Regions from separate parts of the Actinoplanes sp. NPDC051861 genome, predicted to be linked through region 2. Evidence: riboswitches for the same ligand, from Rfam matches in the RefSeq annotation. Region 2 holds a riboswitch; the other holds the start of a gene.
The links. Region 2 has a riboswitch for ZMP and ZTP ahead of AB0M02_RS05435 (tetrahydrofolate dehydrogenase/cyclohydrolase catalytic domain-containing protein). Riboswitches for the same ligand answer to the same signal wherever they lie in the genome.
Positions count from the first base shown of each region.

Region 1 (7,674 bases), on a different contig from region 2:
CCGAGCGCCAGCGTGGCGATCACGGTGACCTGCAACAGCACCAGGGAGAGGTTCGCCGCCGAGAAGAAGCGGGCGTTGACGATCGAGAAGGCGATGATCGCCACGATCAGGACGGCCAGCGGGCCGAGCACCGGGTTGCTGTGCAGCCGGTGCTGCAGGCGCAGGCCGAACGAGTCGTGTTGGCGGGTCTCGAAGTCCGCGGTGGCGGTAGCCATGGTCAGCCCCAGCAGTTCTGCTTGCCCCACGCGGAGTCCTTCGCCTCCACGCCGGCCTGCGGCTCGTCGGTGATCAGTTCGACGCCGGTGTCCACGAAGCTCTTACCGGCGGTGTTCTGCGGCAGCGTGCCGTCCTTCGCGTACTGCGCGATGGCCTCGACGCCCATCTGCGCCATCTTGATCGGGAACTGCATCGAGGTCGCACCGATCACGCCGGCCGCGACGTTGTCCACACCCGGGCACCCGCCGTCGACCGAGACGACCGTGACGTCGCGCTCCTTGCCGGCCGCCTTGAGCGCCTCGTACGCCCCCGCTGCCGCCGGCTCGTTGATGGTGTAGACCAGGTTGATCGACGGATCCTTCTGCAGCAGGTTCTCCATCGCGGTCCGCCCGCCCTCCTCGTTGCCGTCGGTGACGTCGTGGCCGGCGATCCGCGGGTCGTTCTCGTCGCCGATCCGGGCCGGGTCGCCCACCTGGATGCCGAAGCCCTCCATGAACCCCTGGTCGCGCTGCACGTCGACGGAGACCTGGTTGGCGTTGAGGTCGAGCATCGCGATCCTCGCCTGCTTGCCCTCGGAGTCGAACTTCGCCTTGGCCCACTGCCCGATCAGGCGGCCGGCCTCGAAGTTGTCGGTGGCGAACGTGGCGTCCGCCGCGTCGGGCGGATCGACCGGCGTGTCCAGCGCGATGACCAGCATGTCCGCCTCGTGTGCCCGGTCGATGGCGGGCACGATGGCCTTGGAGTCGTTCGGGGTGATCAGGAAGCCCTTGGCGCCGAAGGAGATCAGGTTCTCGATCGCCAGCACCTGTGACTCGTTGTCGCCGTCCACCTTCCCGGCGAACGTCTGGAGCTCGACCCCGTACTGGGCGGCGGCCTCCTGCGCGCCCTTCTTCATGGTCACGAAGAACGGGTTGGTGTCGGTCTTGGTGATCAGTCCGACGACCGGTTCGCCGGAACCTCGGTTGCAGGCCGTCAGGCCCGCGAGCAGCAGGACCGCACAACCGGCGGCCGCGAGCAACGGTGATCGCTGGCGCATGCCTCCTCCGGGCTTCGAGAGACGAGACATCGAAAGACAACGTTGTCTTGGAGTAGACGCCCAGCCCTCCGGAGTGTCAACAATGAGTTTCCAACACGTTGCGCCGAGTGATCGTGGGAGTGGGCCATGGCGCGGCCGACCATGAACGACGTCGCCCGTACCGCCGGCGTCAGCCTGAAAACCGTGTCCCGTGTGGTCAACGGCGAGCCGACGGTCGCCCCTGACCTGGCCGCCCGCGTGCGTGCGGCGGTCGAGTCGCTCGACTACCGGCCGCACCTGGGCGCCAGCATGATGCGGCGGCAGGACCGGCGGACCCGGACCATCGGGGTGCTGCTGGAGGACGTGTCCAACCCGTTCTCGGCCGCCCTGCACCGGGCGATCGAGGACCAGGCCCGCAGCCGCGGGGTGCACGTGCTGGTCGCCAGCCTGGACGAGGACGAGCGCCGCGAACGGGATCTGGCGCGCGCGTTCCGGCAGCGGCAGACCGACGGCCTCATCGTGGCGCCGACCGCTTCCGATCAGTCATACCTGACCCGGTTCACCGGTACGCCGGTGGTCTTCGTGGATCGCGGCCCGAGCGGTTTCCAGGCCGACACGGTGGTCTCCACCAACGTCGCGGGCGCCGCCGGTGCGGTGCGGCACCTCGTCGCGCACGGGCACCGGCGCATCGCGTTCCTCGGCGACTACCAGCGCATACCCACCGCGGGCGACCGGTTCCGCGGCTACCTGCAGGCGCTCGGTGGCCGGGCCGGGCCGGTGCTGCACGACCTGCACGGCGAGGTCGCCGCTGAACGCGCCACGCTGGCGCTGATGCGCCGCGCCGGTGCTCCGACCGCCCTTTTCACGAGTCAGAACCTGATCACCATCGGGGCGGTCCGCGCGCTGCGCCGGCTGGGCCGGCACCACCAGGTCGCCCTGGTCGGCTTCGACGACTTCCCGCTCGCCGATCTGCTGGATCCGGCCGTCACCGTGGTGGCGCAGCATCCGGCCCGGATAGGCCGAGCGGCCGCCGACGCGCTCTTCGAGCGCATCGACGGCCACGACGGCCCGCCGCGCGAGATCAGGGTGGCGACAACCCTGATCCCGCGCGGCAGTGGTGAGTTGCCGATCAGGGGAAGTTGACCACGTAGGACGGTACGGTCGCGGTGCCCTGCGCCGGCCCACCGGTGGTGTTGACGACGTTGTCGATCACGCCGTTGCCACCGAGCGAGACGGTCAGCAGGTTGTGCAGACGGACGCCGGACTTCACCGGCACCTCGAAGCCCCGGTCCGCGTGGATCGACGGGTTGACGTTGAAGTAGCAGTAGCTACCCATCGCCCACGCCTCGTGCGTGTTCACCGAGTCCGCCACCTTGTACGCGGCATACCCTTCCGCCCCGGTCCGCCAGGCCGCCTGGGTCGGCGGGTCGTACGGCATCTCGTTCTGGAAGAAGTACGTCCGGCCACCGTTGCCGTTCCAGATCACCTGGTACTTCTGGTAGTGCTCGACGAACAGCCCGTACGCCGTGACGTCGTTGCCGTTGACGATCAGGCCGTGGTCACCGAGTGCGGTGTCCCAGTTGTAGGTGCCCGCGTTGCCGTGGTCGGCACGCCACGCCCAGATGTGGTCGATGATCACGTTGTTGCTGTTGACCAGCAGGCTGTTGGTGGCCTTGCCGGCGATGTAGCCACCGACCCGCAGGAACACGTCCTGCACCGACGACGGGTTCGCGGCGTGGTTCGCCGTCGACCCGCTCTGGCCCATCACCAGCAGGTTCGGCGAGAGCGTGGTGCCCGCGTCGAAGAGGATGCCGGCGACCTTCACGCCGTCCACATCGGCCACCTGCATCGCGGTGACGCCGTTCTCCGGGATGACCGTGGCGTAGCCGAGGCCGAGCACCACGGTGTTGGCCCGGTTCACGTTGATCGTCTGGTTCACCCGGTAGATACCCGGCTGGAAGATCAGGTTGAGGCCCGAGGCGAGGGCCGCGTTGATCGTCGCCGCGCTGTCGCCCGGCTTCGCCACGTAGAACTGGCTCAGCGGGATGCTGGTACCGGGCGTGTTGCCGTTCACCCAGCTCGCGCCGACGCTGTTGGTCCGCAGGTTCGGCACGAACACCGCGTAGTCGGAACCGGTGTGGTACAGGTACGGCTTCTCCCGGATCACCGGGGTGTTCGCAATCGTGGTGTACGGCGGGTTCGGGTAACCCGCACCCGACGGGGCACCCTGCACACCGACGAACGCCTGGTTCCACACCGCGTTGGTGTTCGAGGCGATCGAGCTGTTGCGCGTGAGCCACTGCTGCTGGGAGTACTGCCCCAGCGTGCCGCTGATCCGCGAGTCGGCGACGTAGCCGCCGGAGGCCCAGCCGTACCCGTTCGGCGCCAGGTTCAGGTTGCCGTGGATGTCCATCCGCCGGAACGGGGCGGCCTGCGAGACGGCCCACCGGTTGGTGCCGTTCACCGGGTAGACGGAGAGGTTCTCGGTGGAGCGCCAGAAGTTCTGGGTGGCGTTGCCCGCGAACCAGCCCGCGTCGACGGTGATGTCACCGTTGATCCGTACGTCCTGCGGGTTCTGACCGAGACCGACCACCGAGGTGTAGAAGCCCACCTGGATGTTCAGGTTGTTGTAGGTGCCCGGCCGGAACGCCAGCACGTAGCGGCCGGTGCCGAACTGGGCGGTCTCCTGCTGGCGGAAGATCTCGTCGGCGCGCGCCTGGATGCTGGCCGACGACATCGACGGGTCGAAGACGATCACGTTGGCGCCGAGGCTGCCACCGCCCGGGACGCTGGTTCCGCCGTCCTCGCCGAAGACCTTGAACTCCCACAGCGAGTAGCCGTATCCGGTGGTGCGCTGGGTGCCGTACATACGCACGTAGCGCCCGGTGCCGCTGACGGTCAACGACTGGTTGCCACCGGTGCCGGTGGTGGTCGAGTAGATGGTCGTCCAGGTCGAGGCGTTGTTCGACACCTGGATCTGGAACGCCCTCGCGGCGGCCGTCTCCCAGTTCAGCTCGACCCGGGTGATCGCCTGCGACGTGCCCAGGTCGACCTGGATCCACTGCGGGTCGGAGAAGGCGGACGCCCAGCGGGTGCCGGTATTGCCGTCGAACGCCTCAGCGGGGTTGTACGCGCCCGCCGCCTCGGTGGAGGAGGCCGTGGCCGGCTTGCCCTGGGACAGGAGGACCTCGGCGGCCGAGGCCGATGTGGTGGTGACCGCGGCGAACCCGGCCACCATGGCGGTCACCAGACCACCGATGGCGGCGAGGCGCCAGGGGGAACGTCTCATTGCTTCTCCTCGGGGAGCGGGACGGACGGCAAGGGGACGGCTTGCGCACCCGGGAAGCGCTCTAACGGATCTTGGGAGAGCGCTTCCCGGCCGAACGTAAGGAGAGCAACGAATTCATGTCCATAGTTGGTAACAGTTCCGGAACCTGCACGTCTTCTCGCACAAAACCCGTGCTAGGCGGCCTCAACTGGGATTACGCCCGCTGATAACACCGAAGCCGGAACCGGTTCCGGCGACGCGCGCGAGAACGCCCACACCACGCAAGAAGGAATAATCAGTATTCATGGTACGAGACCGTTGCGCGGAAGCGCTTCCCGACAGAAAACCGCCCCCGCCGGCGTGGGGCCGGCGGGGGCGGTGACGGAAACAGATCAGCCGAGATCGACCGACGGGTACAGCGGGAACGGGGCCAGCAGCTCCGACGCCTGCTTGCTGATGCGGTCGGAGAGGGCCGCGTCCAGGGTGAACTTGGCCTTGGAACCCTCGGCCGGGCTGGTGGCCGCGAGCACGTTGTGGATGAGCTCGGCGATCTGGTCCATCTCGCCGACGCCCAGGCCCCGGCTGGTCAGCGCCGGCGTGCCGACGCGGATGCCGGAGGTGTACCAGGCGCCGTTCGGGTCGTTCGGGATCGCGTTGCGGTTGGTGACGATGCCGCTGTCCAGCAGCGCCTGCTCCGCCTGGCGTCCGGTGATGCCGAACGGGTGCACGTCGATCAGCACCAGGTGGTTGTCGGTGCCGCCGGAGACGAGCTGCACGCCACGCTTGAGCAGGCCCTCGGCGAGTGCCTGGCTGTTCGTGACGATCTGCTGGGCGTAGGTGGCGAACTCGGGCCGCCGCGCCTCCGCGAACGCGATCGCCTTGGCCGCCATCACGTGCGGCAGCGGGCCGCCGAGGACCATCGGGCAGCCGCGGTCCACCTGCGACGAGAGCTCCGGCTGGCAGAGCACGGCACCACCACGCGGGCCGCGCAGGCTCTTGTGGGTCGTCGTGGTGACGATGTGCGCGTGCGGGATCGGGTTGTAGTCGCCGGTGAAGACGCCACCGGCGACCAGGCCGGCGAAGTGCGCCATGTCGACCATGAAGGTGGCGCCGACCTCATCGGCGATCTCGCGCATCGTCGCGAAGTTCACCTTCCGGGGGTACGCCGAATAGCCGCCCACGATCACCGCGGGCTTGAACTCCTTGGCGGTCTCCCGCAGCGCCGCGTAGTCGATCTGGCCGGTGGCCGGATCCACGCCGTAGCTGCGCTGGTCGAACATCTTCCCGGAGATGTTGGGCCGGAATCCGTGGGTGAGGTGACCGCCGGCGTCCAGGGACATGCCGAGCAGCCGCTGGTTGCCGAACGCCTGCCGCAGCTCGGCCCACTCGGCGTCGGTCAGGTCGTTGATCTGGCGCTTCTCGAACTTCTTCAGGTACGGCACCTCGACCCGGTCGGCCAGGATGGCCCAGTAGGCGACCAGGTTCGCGTCGATGCCGGAGTGCGGCTGCACGTAGGCGTAGGGCGCGCCGAACAGCGCCTTGGCGTGCTCGACGGCCACCGACTCGACGGTGTCGACGTTCTGGCAGCCGGCGTAGAACCGGCGGCCGATCGTGCCCTCCGCGTACTTGTCGGAGAGCCAGTTACCCATGGCGAGCAGGACGGCCGGCGAAGCGTAGTTCTCACTCGCGATCAGCTTCAGCGACTCACGCTGATCGGTCAGCTCCTTGGCGATCGCGTCGGCAATGCGCGGCTCGACGGACCGGACCACCTCGAGGGCGGAGCGAAAGGCTACGGATTCCGCGTTCAACTCAGACATGGGACCTCCCTATCACGTAGTGAAGAGGCCCAGGCGCACGGCAAGTCGTCGTCTCGACGAGGCCGCTCCCCGATGGTCAACCATCCGAACGCGCCAGTCACGGCCCGTCCGTCAGCATACCGGCGACGACGGGGAACCTGACACCCGTTAGCCGCTCCGACACCTCCCAGAGCCGCCGTTGTGCCACCGGGTCGTAGGCCGCCTCCACCGCCAGCACCCGCACGGGCCGTCCCGTGTTCTCCCCTCTGCCGTCCGGTCCGTAATACTCGCCGCCGCGAGCGGCGACATCGGTGGCGGCCCGGAGAATCGGTTGCGCTCCTGCCAATTGGTCTTGGATCAACCAAGACATAACCCATTTCGTACGCCGTGACGCCGCCAGCCGGTAATGCCACGGACTGTGCCGCATCAACGGAGTCCTCGCCGCCCCCGGGTGCGCGCCGATGCTCACCAGCCCGGGGTACCGACGCTGCAGCTCGAACGCGAACAGCAGGTTGGCCAGCTTCGAACCGCAATACGCCCCCCACGGGTCGTATCCCTTCTCGGCCCGCAGATTCTCGAAGTCCATGACCCCGCGCCGATGCCCGTTGCTGCTGACCGTCACCACCCGAGCGCCGGGCGCCGCCAGCAGCCGATCCAGCAGCAGACCAGTGAACGCGAAATGCCCCAGATGATTGACCCCGAACGTGAGCTCGAACCCGTCGCTCGTCAGCTCGAACGGCGGAATCATCACGCCCGCGTTGTTGACCAGCAGATCCAGCCGCTCGTGCCGGTCCCGGAACTCCTCGGCCGCGGCGCGCACCGACCCGAGATCGGCCAGATTCAGCAGCAGCGCCTCCCCTTTGATCTCCCGTGCCACGGCACCGATCCTCGCCGGATCCCGCCCGGCGACCACCACGATGGCACGCCTGCCGGCCAGCTCCCTCGCCACCTCGTACCCGATACCGGAGTTCCCGCCCGTCACCAACGCCACGCGCCCACGCAGGTCAGGGATGTCAGCTGCGCTCCACATACTGAGCCTCCTATAATCGGGACACCCGTCCCGCTTACCGCGACGATACGGGACGCCCATCCCGTTTATCAACCAGTCGTTCCCCGGAGATCAGATGCGAGCAGACGCCGAACGTAACCGCGCCAAGGTCATCAAGGCCGCGATGACGGCCTTCGCCACCGAGGGCCTGTCCATCTCGGTCGCGGAGATCGGCCGCCGCGCGGGCGTCGGCACCGGCACCGTGAGCCGGCACTTCCCCACGAAGGAGTCTCTCTACGCCGCCATCGTCCTGGCCAAGGTCACCGAGATCGCCACCGAGGCCCGCACGCTGATCGAAACCCTGCCGCCGGCCGACGCGTTCTTCGCGTAC
Region 1 is NZ_JBFAYE010000002.1:625-8,298, reverse strand. Features, by position in the region: gene AB0M02_RS06625 (ABC transporter permease) at 1-245, opposite strand, end outside; gene AB0M02_RS06620 (sugar ABC transporter substrate-binding protein) at 218-1,252, opposite strand; gene AB0M02_RS06615 (LacI family DNA-binding transcriptional regulator) at 1,379-2,374, shown strand; gene AB0M02_RS06610 (discoidin domain-containing protein) at 2,361-4,520, opposite strand; gene AB0M02_RS06605 (glycine hydroxymethyltransferase) at 4,892-6,316, opposite strand; ZMP/ZTP riboswitch at 6,337-6,427, opposite strand; gene AB0M02_RS06600 (oxidoreductase) at 6,414-7,325, opposite strand; gene AB0M02_RS06595 (helix-turn-helix domain-containing protein) at 7,420-7,674, shown strand, end outside.
Region 1: another riboswitch for ZMP and ZTP. It lies ahead of AB0M02_RS06605 (glycine hydroxymethyltransferase); the one in region 2 lies ahead of AB0M02_RS05435 (tetrahydrofolate dehydrogenase/cyclohydrolase catalytic domain-containing protein).

Region 2 (7,674 bases):
TTGGACGTACGGGTGGAAGCGTTACCGCCGGCGTCCGGAGACACGCTCCTCGGCTGGCGCAGCCGGATCCGCTATGCGGTGGACGCCGCGGGACGCCCCGGGCTGCTCCAGCACCGCTCGCACCAGGTGGTGCCGATCGACCGGTGCCGGATCGCGCACCCGGCCATTCAGGAGCTCGACCTGCTGACGCACGAGTGGCCGGACGCCGACGCGGTGCAGGCGGTCGCCACCACGGGCGGGGACGTGGCGGTGCTCGCGAGGCCGGCCGGCAGCCGGGCGCCGGAGTCCGGGGACGACCTGGGCGAGCCGATGTCCGGGGGACTGGTCCGGCTGTCAGGGCCGGGAGAGGTGGTCGAGAACGCGGGTGGGCGTGCTTTTCACGTACCCCCGGAAGGTTTTTGGCAGGTGCACCCAGCCGCAGCCGAAACGCTGACCGATGCCGTGCTGGAGATGTTGCGGCCCGCACCGGGTGAGGCGTCGTGGGATCTCTACGGTGGAGCCGGCCTGTTCGCGGCTGCCCTGGCGGAGCGGACCGGTGCGCGGACCACTGTGGTCGAGTCCTCGCCGCTCGGGGTGGCCGCCGCGCGCCGCAACCTGGCCGATCTGCCGCATGTGGAGGTGGTCGCGGCGAAGGTGGATGTGGCGCTGAGCCGGCGGCGGATCGCCGGGCCGGTGGATCTCGTCGTGCTGGACCCACCGCGTGCCGGTGCCGGTGCTCGGGTCGTCCGTGCGGTGGCGGCGGCACGGCCGCGCGCGATCGCCTACGTCGCGTGTGACCCGGCGGCGCTGGCCCGCGACATCAAGACGTTCGCGTCGGTGGGGTGGCGGGCTGATCGGATTCGGGCGTTCGACTGCTTCCCGATGACTCAGCACGTGGAGTGTGTGGCGCTGCTGCTCCCGGAGGACTGACCGGCCCTCGCGCGGCGGGCCAGTTCGATCAGGGCGTCCAGGGAGTCGCGGGTGCTGATCAGGTCGTTGATGTGGCTGGAGAGCCGGTCGCGCTCCTGGGACAGGCGCTCCAGGGCGGCGTCGGAGTGTTCCAGGCTCGGTGTGTCGACGCACGGCAGCAGCTCGGCGATGGTGCGGCTGGAGAGGCCGGCCGTGTAGAGCCGCTGGAGAAAACGGACACGCTCGACCTCGGCGGTGCCGTAGAGCCGCTGGCCGCTCGGGCTGCGAACGCTGGTCAGCAGGCCCTGCTCCTCGTAATAGCGGACCGACCGGACGCTGACGCCGGCCTGTGCCGCGAGATCGCCGATGCGCATGCCGGCCTCCGATGCACCTTGCCTCTGACGTCAGTGTCAGGTTACCCCGCCCCGCCCCCGCCGCGTGTTGAGTTCGGGTCGCTATGAGGGCCGAACTCCACACGCGGCGGGTGTGTGGAGTTCGGGTCGCTATGAGGGCCGAACTCCACACGCGGCGGGTGTGTGGGTGTGTGGGTGTGTGGGTGTGTGTGGAGTTCGGGTTGCTATGAGGGCCGAACTCCACACGGGGCGGGGGTTTCGTGTTACGGGGTGGCGCGTTCGGCTGCTGTTACGGCGTTGCGGAAGAGCATGGCGACTGTGGTGGGGCCGACGCCGCCGACTCGGGGGGTGATCGCGCCGGCGACCTCGGCGCATGACTCGTCGACGTCGGGGAGCAGGCGGCGGCCCTCGTAGCGGACGCCCGCGCCGACCACGACCGCGCCCGCGCGTACGTGTTCGGGCTGGATGATGCCGGGGACGCCGGCCGCGGCGATCAGGATGTCGGCCCGCTGGGTGTAGCGCTGCCAGTCCGGAACGCCGGTGTGCACGACGGTGACCGCGGCGTTGGCGGTGGGGCGCTTCTGGGCGAGCAGCATGGCGAGGGGGCGGCCCAGGGTGGCGCCGCGGCCCAGGATGACCACCTCGCGGCCGGAGACCGGGATCTCGTGGAAGGCGAGCAGCGCCTCGATGCCGGCCGGGGTGCAGGGCAGCGGGCCGGGCAGCCCGACGGCGAGCCGGCCCATGTTGAGCGGGTGCATGCCGTCGACGTCTTTGTCGGGGTCGAGGGTCTGCAGAGCCGCGTCGTAGTCCAGGTGGGCCGGGATCGGGTACTGGATGAGGACGCCGTGTACGTCCTTGTCGTCGTTGAACTCGGCGATCACCTTCAGCAGGTCGGCCTGGGTGACGTCGCCGGACAGGTGCCGGTGCGGCGAGGCGAAACCGAGCTCACCGGCCTGCTTCTGCTTGATCCGGATGTAGCCGGCGCTGGCGTCGTCGTCGCCGACCAGGATGGTGGCGAGGCTCGGCTGGACGCCGCGCTCGCGAAGGCGGGCGACGCGCTCCCGGACGTCGGCGAGAACGGACTCGGCGACGGGGGCGCCGGGGAGAAGGCGTGCTGTGGACATGCGACTCCTCAACCGGGGAGCCCAGGCGGTCGACTCCTCCTGACCAGCTCCCCGATGGTTCGACCATCCCCATGCCGCCAGTCGCTGTGTGACTCCAGGATGCCAGGTCAGGTTGGGGTGCCCGGTCGGGGGCTGACAAGGCACCCGGCGGTGGGTCGCCTGGCCGCCGCCCAAGTCTGTCCGGGGAGGCGGGATGTAAAGGTTGTGTGGAGGGAAGGTCACCAACCGTTCGCTCCAGTCGCGCTGGGGCGCGGCACGGATAGACTCGGGCCTCATGAGCGACTCCCCCTCGACCCCGGCCGGCCTGCTGACCAGCATCACCGCCCCCGGTGACCTGAAGCGACTGACCTCGGAGCAGTTGACCCTGCTCGCGGCCGAGATTCGTGACTTCCTGGTGGCCAAGGTTTCGCGCACCGGCGGGCACCTCGGTCCGAACCTGGGTGTGGTCGAGATGACCCTCGCGCTGCACCGGGTCTTCGATTCGCCCCGTGACAAGGTTCTCTTCGACACGGGCCACCAGGCGTACGTGCACAAGATCGTCACGGGCCGGCAGGACGGCTTCGACCTGCTCCGCCAGCGGGGTGGCCTCACCGGCTACCCGAGCCAGGCGGAGAGCGAGCACGACCTGATCGAGAACTCGCACGCCTCCACCGCCCTGTCGTATGCGGACGGGCTCGCCAAGGCGTTCGCGCTGCGCGGCGAGGACCGGCACGTGGTGGCCGTGGTGGGTGACGGTGCTCTCACCGGCGGCATGTGCTGGGAGGCGCTCAACAACATCGCCGCCACCCGCAACCGGCTCGTCATCGTGGTCAACGACAACGGCCGGTCGTACGCGCCCACCATCGGCGGCCTCGCCGACCACCTCTCCACGCTGCGCCTCAACCCGGGCTACGAGAAGGTTCTCGACCTGGTGAAGGACGCGCTCGGCTCGACGCCCGTGGTGGGCAAGCCGGTCTTCGAGGTGCTGCACGCGGTCAAGAAGGGCATCAAGGACGCGGTCAGCCCGCAGCCGATGTTCGAGGACCTCGGCCTGAAATACATCGGGCCGGTGGACGGGCACGACCAGCAGGCGATGGAGTCCGCGCTGCGCCGGGCCAAGGGCTTCAACGCCCCGGTCATCGTGCACGCGGTCACCCGCAAGGGCTACGGATACCGTCCGGCCGAGCAGGACGAGGCGGACTGCCTGCACGGCCCGAGCAGCGCGTTCGACGTGGAGACCGGCAAGCTGCTGGCCGCGCCGACCCTCAAGTGGACGAAGGTGTTCGCCGAGGAGCTGGTGGAGATCGCCGACGAGCGCCCGGACGTGGTCGGCATCACCGCCGCGATGGCCGAGCCGACCGGCATCGCCGCGCTGGCGAAGAAGTATCCGGAGCGCACCTACGACGTCGGCATCGCCGAGCAGCACGCGGCCACCAGTGCGGCCGGCCTGGCGATGGGTGGCCTGCACCCGGTCGTGGCCGTCTACGCGACGTTCCTGAACCGGGCGTTCGACCAGGTCCTGCTGGACGTGGCGATGCATCGGCTGCCGGTGACGTTCGTGCTGGACCGGGCCGGCATCACCGGTCCGGACGGGCCGAGCCACTACGGCATGTGGGACATGAGCGTCTTCGGTGTGGTGCCGGGCCTGCGGATCGCCGCTCCCCGGGACGCCGCCACGCTGCGCGAGGAGCTGCGCGAGGCGGTCGCGGTCGACGACGGCCCGACCATCGTGCGGTTCCCGACCGGCGCGGTCGCGCCGGACACCCCGGCGCTGCGCCGGGTCGGCCAGGTGGACGTGCTCCGCGAGGACGTGCGCAAGGATGTTCTGCTGGTCGCGGTGGGCTCGTTCGCGGGCCTGGGCCTGGACGCCGCGGAGCGGCTCGCCGAGCAGGGGTACGGGGTGACCGTCGTCGACCCGCGCTGGGTCCGCCCGGTGCCGATCGAGCTGACCGGTCTCGCCGCACAGTACCGCTACGTGATCACGGTCGAGGACGGTGTGCGCGCCGGCGGTGTCGGCGACGCGGTGGCGAGTGCCCTGCGCGACGCCGGTGTGACAGTGCCGCTGCGCGACTTCGGTGTGCCGGTCGGGTTCCACCCGCACGGCAGCCGGGCGGAGATCCTCGGCAGCCTCGGGCTGACCGCTCAGGACATCGCCCGGGATGTGACCGAGTGGGTTTCGGGGCTCGAGGAGAGCGACCGGGTCGACGCTATTTGATCTTCGTAGCCGTCTCGACGGGCGGATTCGTTACGCAACCGTTACCTTAGAGGGATGGGTGCGGACACCTTCAGCGACGAAGCCGTCATCGACCTCGGCCTGGAACGCGGAGAGCCGGAGACATACCACCGGCCGGGGCGGCGCACCGTGCCGCTCTGGTTCGGGCCGGCCCTGGTCGCCGTTCTGATGCTCCTTACCGTCGGGACGTCGGCGCCGGCACCCCCGCCGCCGATGTCCGAGGTGCTGCGGGTGCCGATCGGGCCCGGTGACCCGTACACCATCAACGACGGGCGGTTGCTCGTGCAGTCGGCGGGGGTGCTCAGCTCCTACCGGCTGAGCGACGGGTCGCGGGACTGGCGGGTGACGCAGCCGGAGCCGGTCTACCGGTTGCGTACCGCGCACGGGCTCCTGCTACTGCGGCCGTGGACGGTTCGCGGCGCCGAGCACGGCACGACCGGGATCTCCCTGGCCGACGGCGCCCGGCAGTGGCATCACGACCTCAACGTGGTCGCGTTCGCCGGATCGCCGCTGTTCTTCGGGGTCGAGGGCGTGCGCAGTTCGTCGAACAGCGGGCGCCGTGTGCAGAACACGGTCGAGGTGGTCGAGCCGGCGATCGGCCTGGCCCGCTGGCGGGTGGCCGTGCCGAACACCGCGGTGCTGCTCAGCGTGCCGGGCGAGGACGGGCCGGCGCGGGTGATGCTCGTGCGGGACGACCAGGTCGCCGATCTGTACGACGTGTCGACCGGCGCGCACCTGGCGAGCAGGAAGCTGCCGATGGCCGACTACGACCCGGAGAACCCGGTGGCGATCGGGGACACGATTCTGCTGCGGCATCCCGGGGCGGACGGGAACGAGGTCTCGGCGTACGACGCGGCGACGCTGCGGCCGCTGTGGACCGTTCCGGCGGCGGGCACCCAGCGGATCCGGTCCTGCGGTGAGCTGGCCTGCCTGGCCGGGCGCGACGGGATCCGGGCCGTCGAGACGGCTACCGGCGAGCAGCGGTGGCGGCAGCCGTGGTGGCGTTCGATCGAGAAGTACGGGACGAGTTTCATTGCGTACGCGGCCACCTCCACCGGGACGGACCAGCCGGTGGCTGTGGCGGACCCGTCGACCGGCCAGGTGATGGCGGACCTGACCGGGTGGCACCCGGTGCCGGGCTCGTCCGAGGACGGAGAACTGCTGGTCACCCGGGAGATCGATCCAGGCCCGCGTACCATGGTCGCGGTCGTCACGCCGGGCCTGGAACGGCCGCGCCTGTTCGCCGAGCTGCCGGAGGGCACGGGGGACTGCCAGGCCACCGCCGACCGTCTGGTCTGCCGGTCGATGTATGACGAGCTGATCGTCCGGGAGTACCGGGCTCGGAACGGCGCAGTTTGACGCGTACGAAATTGGGGTGAAAATGCTGATCGAGCTGGACCGCGACGCCCCGCTCGACCAGGCACCCGGCCGGCGCCCCCCGCCGCGGCTCTATCGCCCGGCCGGTCTGTTGCTGGCGGCGACCCTGCTCGTCACGCTCGCGGGCGCGGCGCCGTTCGCCTCGACGTTCTGGCGCGACCTCGGCACGATCGCGGCCGCGGGTGACGCCGAGACCCCGATCCAACTCGCCGGTGGCCGGATCTACACAGCCGGGACCGCCGGACGGGACCGCGAGGTGACCGCGTGGTCGCTGGACCGGCCGATGCGCCGGCTGTGGGCCACCCGCGTGCCGATCGGCATGAGCTACAACCCGGTGAGCGGGCTGTTCGGCTCGTTCACCATCCGGCAGGCCGGCGACGTCGTGCTGCTCTCCGAGGGCTTCGCCACCACCGCCCTGGACGGCCGCACCGGACAGGTCCGCTGGCGCTCCCCGGTCGCGGTCACCCTGCTCGGCACCGGCGGGATCGGCGTGGCGGTGGAACGCGTCTTCCGGCCGGGCACCGTCTACGACCAGGCGTCCGGTGATCCGGGGCCGCTCTACTTCTCGGCGAGCGGCGAGCCGCACACCGAGCCGCCGGTCCGCACCGAGGTCCGCGGCCTGGACATCGCGACCGGCCGGGTGGTGTGGACCTCGGCGCCGGGCGGCTCGGTCACCGTCGACCCGGTGCACGGCGACGGTCCGGCCGTCCTGATCACCTCGTCCGACCGGCTCACCCTGCACGCCGCCGGGACCGGTGAGGTGCTGGCCGAGGCCGCGCTGCCGAAGCTCAACGGATCGGGACCGGTCACCGCGACGGTGGCCGGTGACGTGGCGCTGGTCGGATACCGAGCTCCGGGACAGGAGGTGGCGTACGACGTGCGGACCCTGCGCCGGCTCTGGGCCTGGAAGCTGCCGGACTTCGAGGGCGACACACCGGACTGCCGTGACGTGATCTGCTCCGGGCCGCGCGACGACCTCTGGGTGCTCGACCCGGCGACCGGCCGGCGGGCCTGGCAGGCGAACGGCGACGTGGACCTGACCGTACGGGCCGGCATGGTGCTGGAGACCAAGGTGCGGACCGGGCGGCCGGATCGACTGGCCGACCCGCTCACCGGCCGGAACCGGGTGATCCTGACCGGCTGGGACGAGGTGCTGCCCGGCGAGCCGAACGGGACGGTGGTGGTCCGGCGCGACACCGACAGCGGGCAGACTTTCGGTGCGGTGCTGCCGGGCCGCGCCGAGCTGCGGGTGCTGGGCACGGTCGACGTGGACTCCGGCGAGTGCTCCGCCGACGAGCATCACCTGGTGTGCCGCGACGGTACGGGACTGCGCGTCTGGGCGTACCGGATCTGACGTTCCGGACGGCACAATGAGCTGACATCCCCAGCGCAGGGGAGGCCGTCGTGAGTGATGCTCTGATCGATCTCGGCGAGGTGCGGCTGAGGGACGAACAGGTCCCGGCGCCACCCGTGCCGTACCGTCTGCTGCTCACCGCCCTGTCGGTGCTGCTGGTCGTCGCGCTCGGCGGCGGTTCCGCCCAGGCCGAGCCGGCGCCGCCGGTGATCGTGCCGGCCGGGCTCGGCGACGCCATCCGGGTGGCCGGTGACCGGCTCTTCGTGATCAGCCAGCAGTATCGGAGCATCCGCGCTTACGCCCTGCCGGACGCCACGCTGGTCGCCGAGCACAGCGTTAACGTGCACGGCGACGTGCTCAACGTCG
Region 2 is NZ_JBFAYE010000001.1:1,109,388-1,117,061, forward strand. Features, by position in the region: gene AB0M02_RS05425 (TRAM domain-containing protein) at 1-909, shown strand, start outside; gene AB0M02_RS05430 (MerR family transcriptional regulator) at 867-1,262, opposite strand; gene AB0M02_RS05435 (tetrahydrofolate dehydrogenase/cyclohydrolase catalytic domain-containing protein) at 1,505-2,365, opposite strand; ZMP/ZTP riboswitch at 2,378-2,460, opposite strand; gene dxs (1-deoxy-D-xylulose-5-phosphate synthase) at 2,640-4,559, shown strand; gene AB0M02_RS05445 (hypothetical protein) at 4,614-5,936, shown strand; gene AB0M02_RS05450 (PQQ-binding-like beta-propeller repeat protein) at 5,959-7,308, shown strand; gene AB0M02_RS05455 (hypothetical protein) at 7,359-7,674, shown strand, end outside.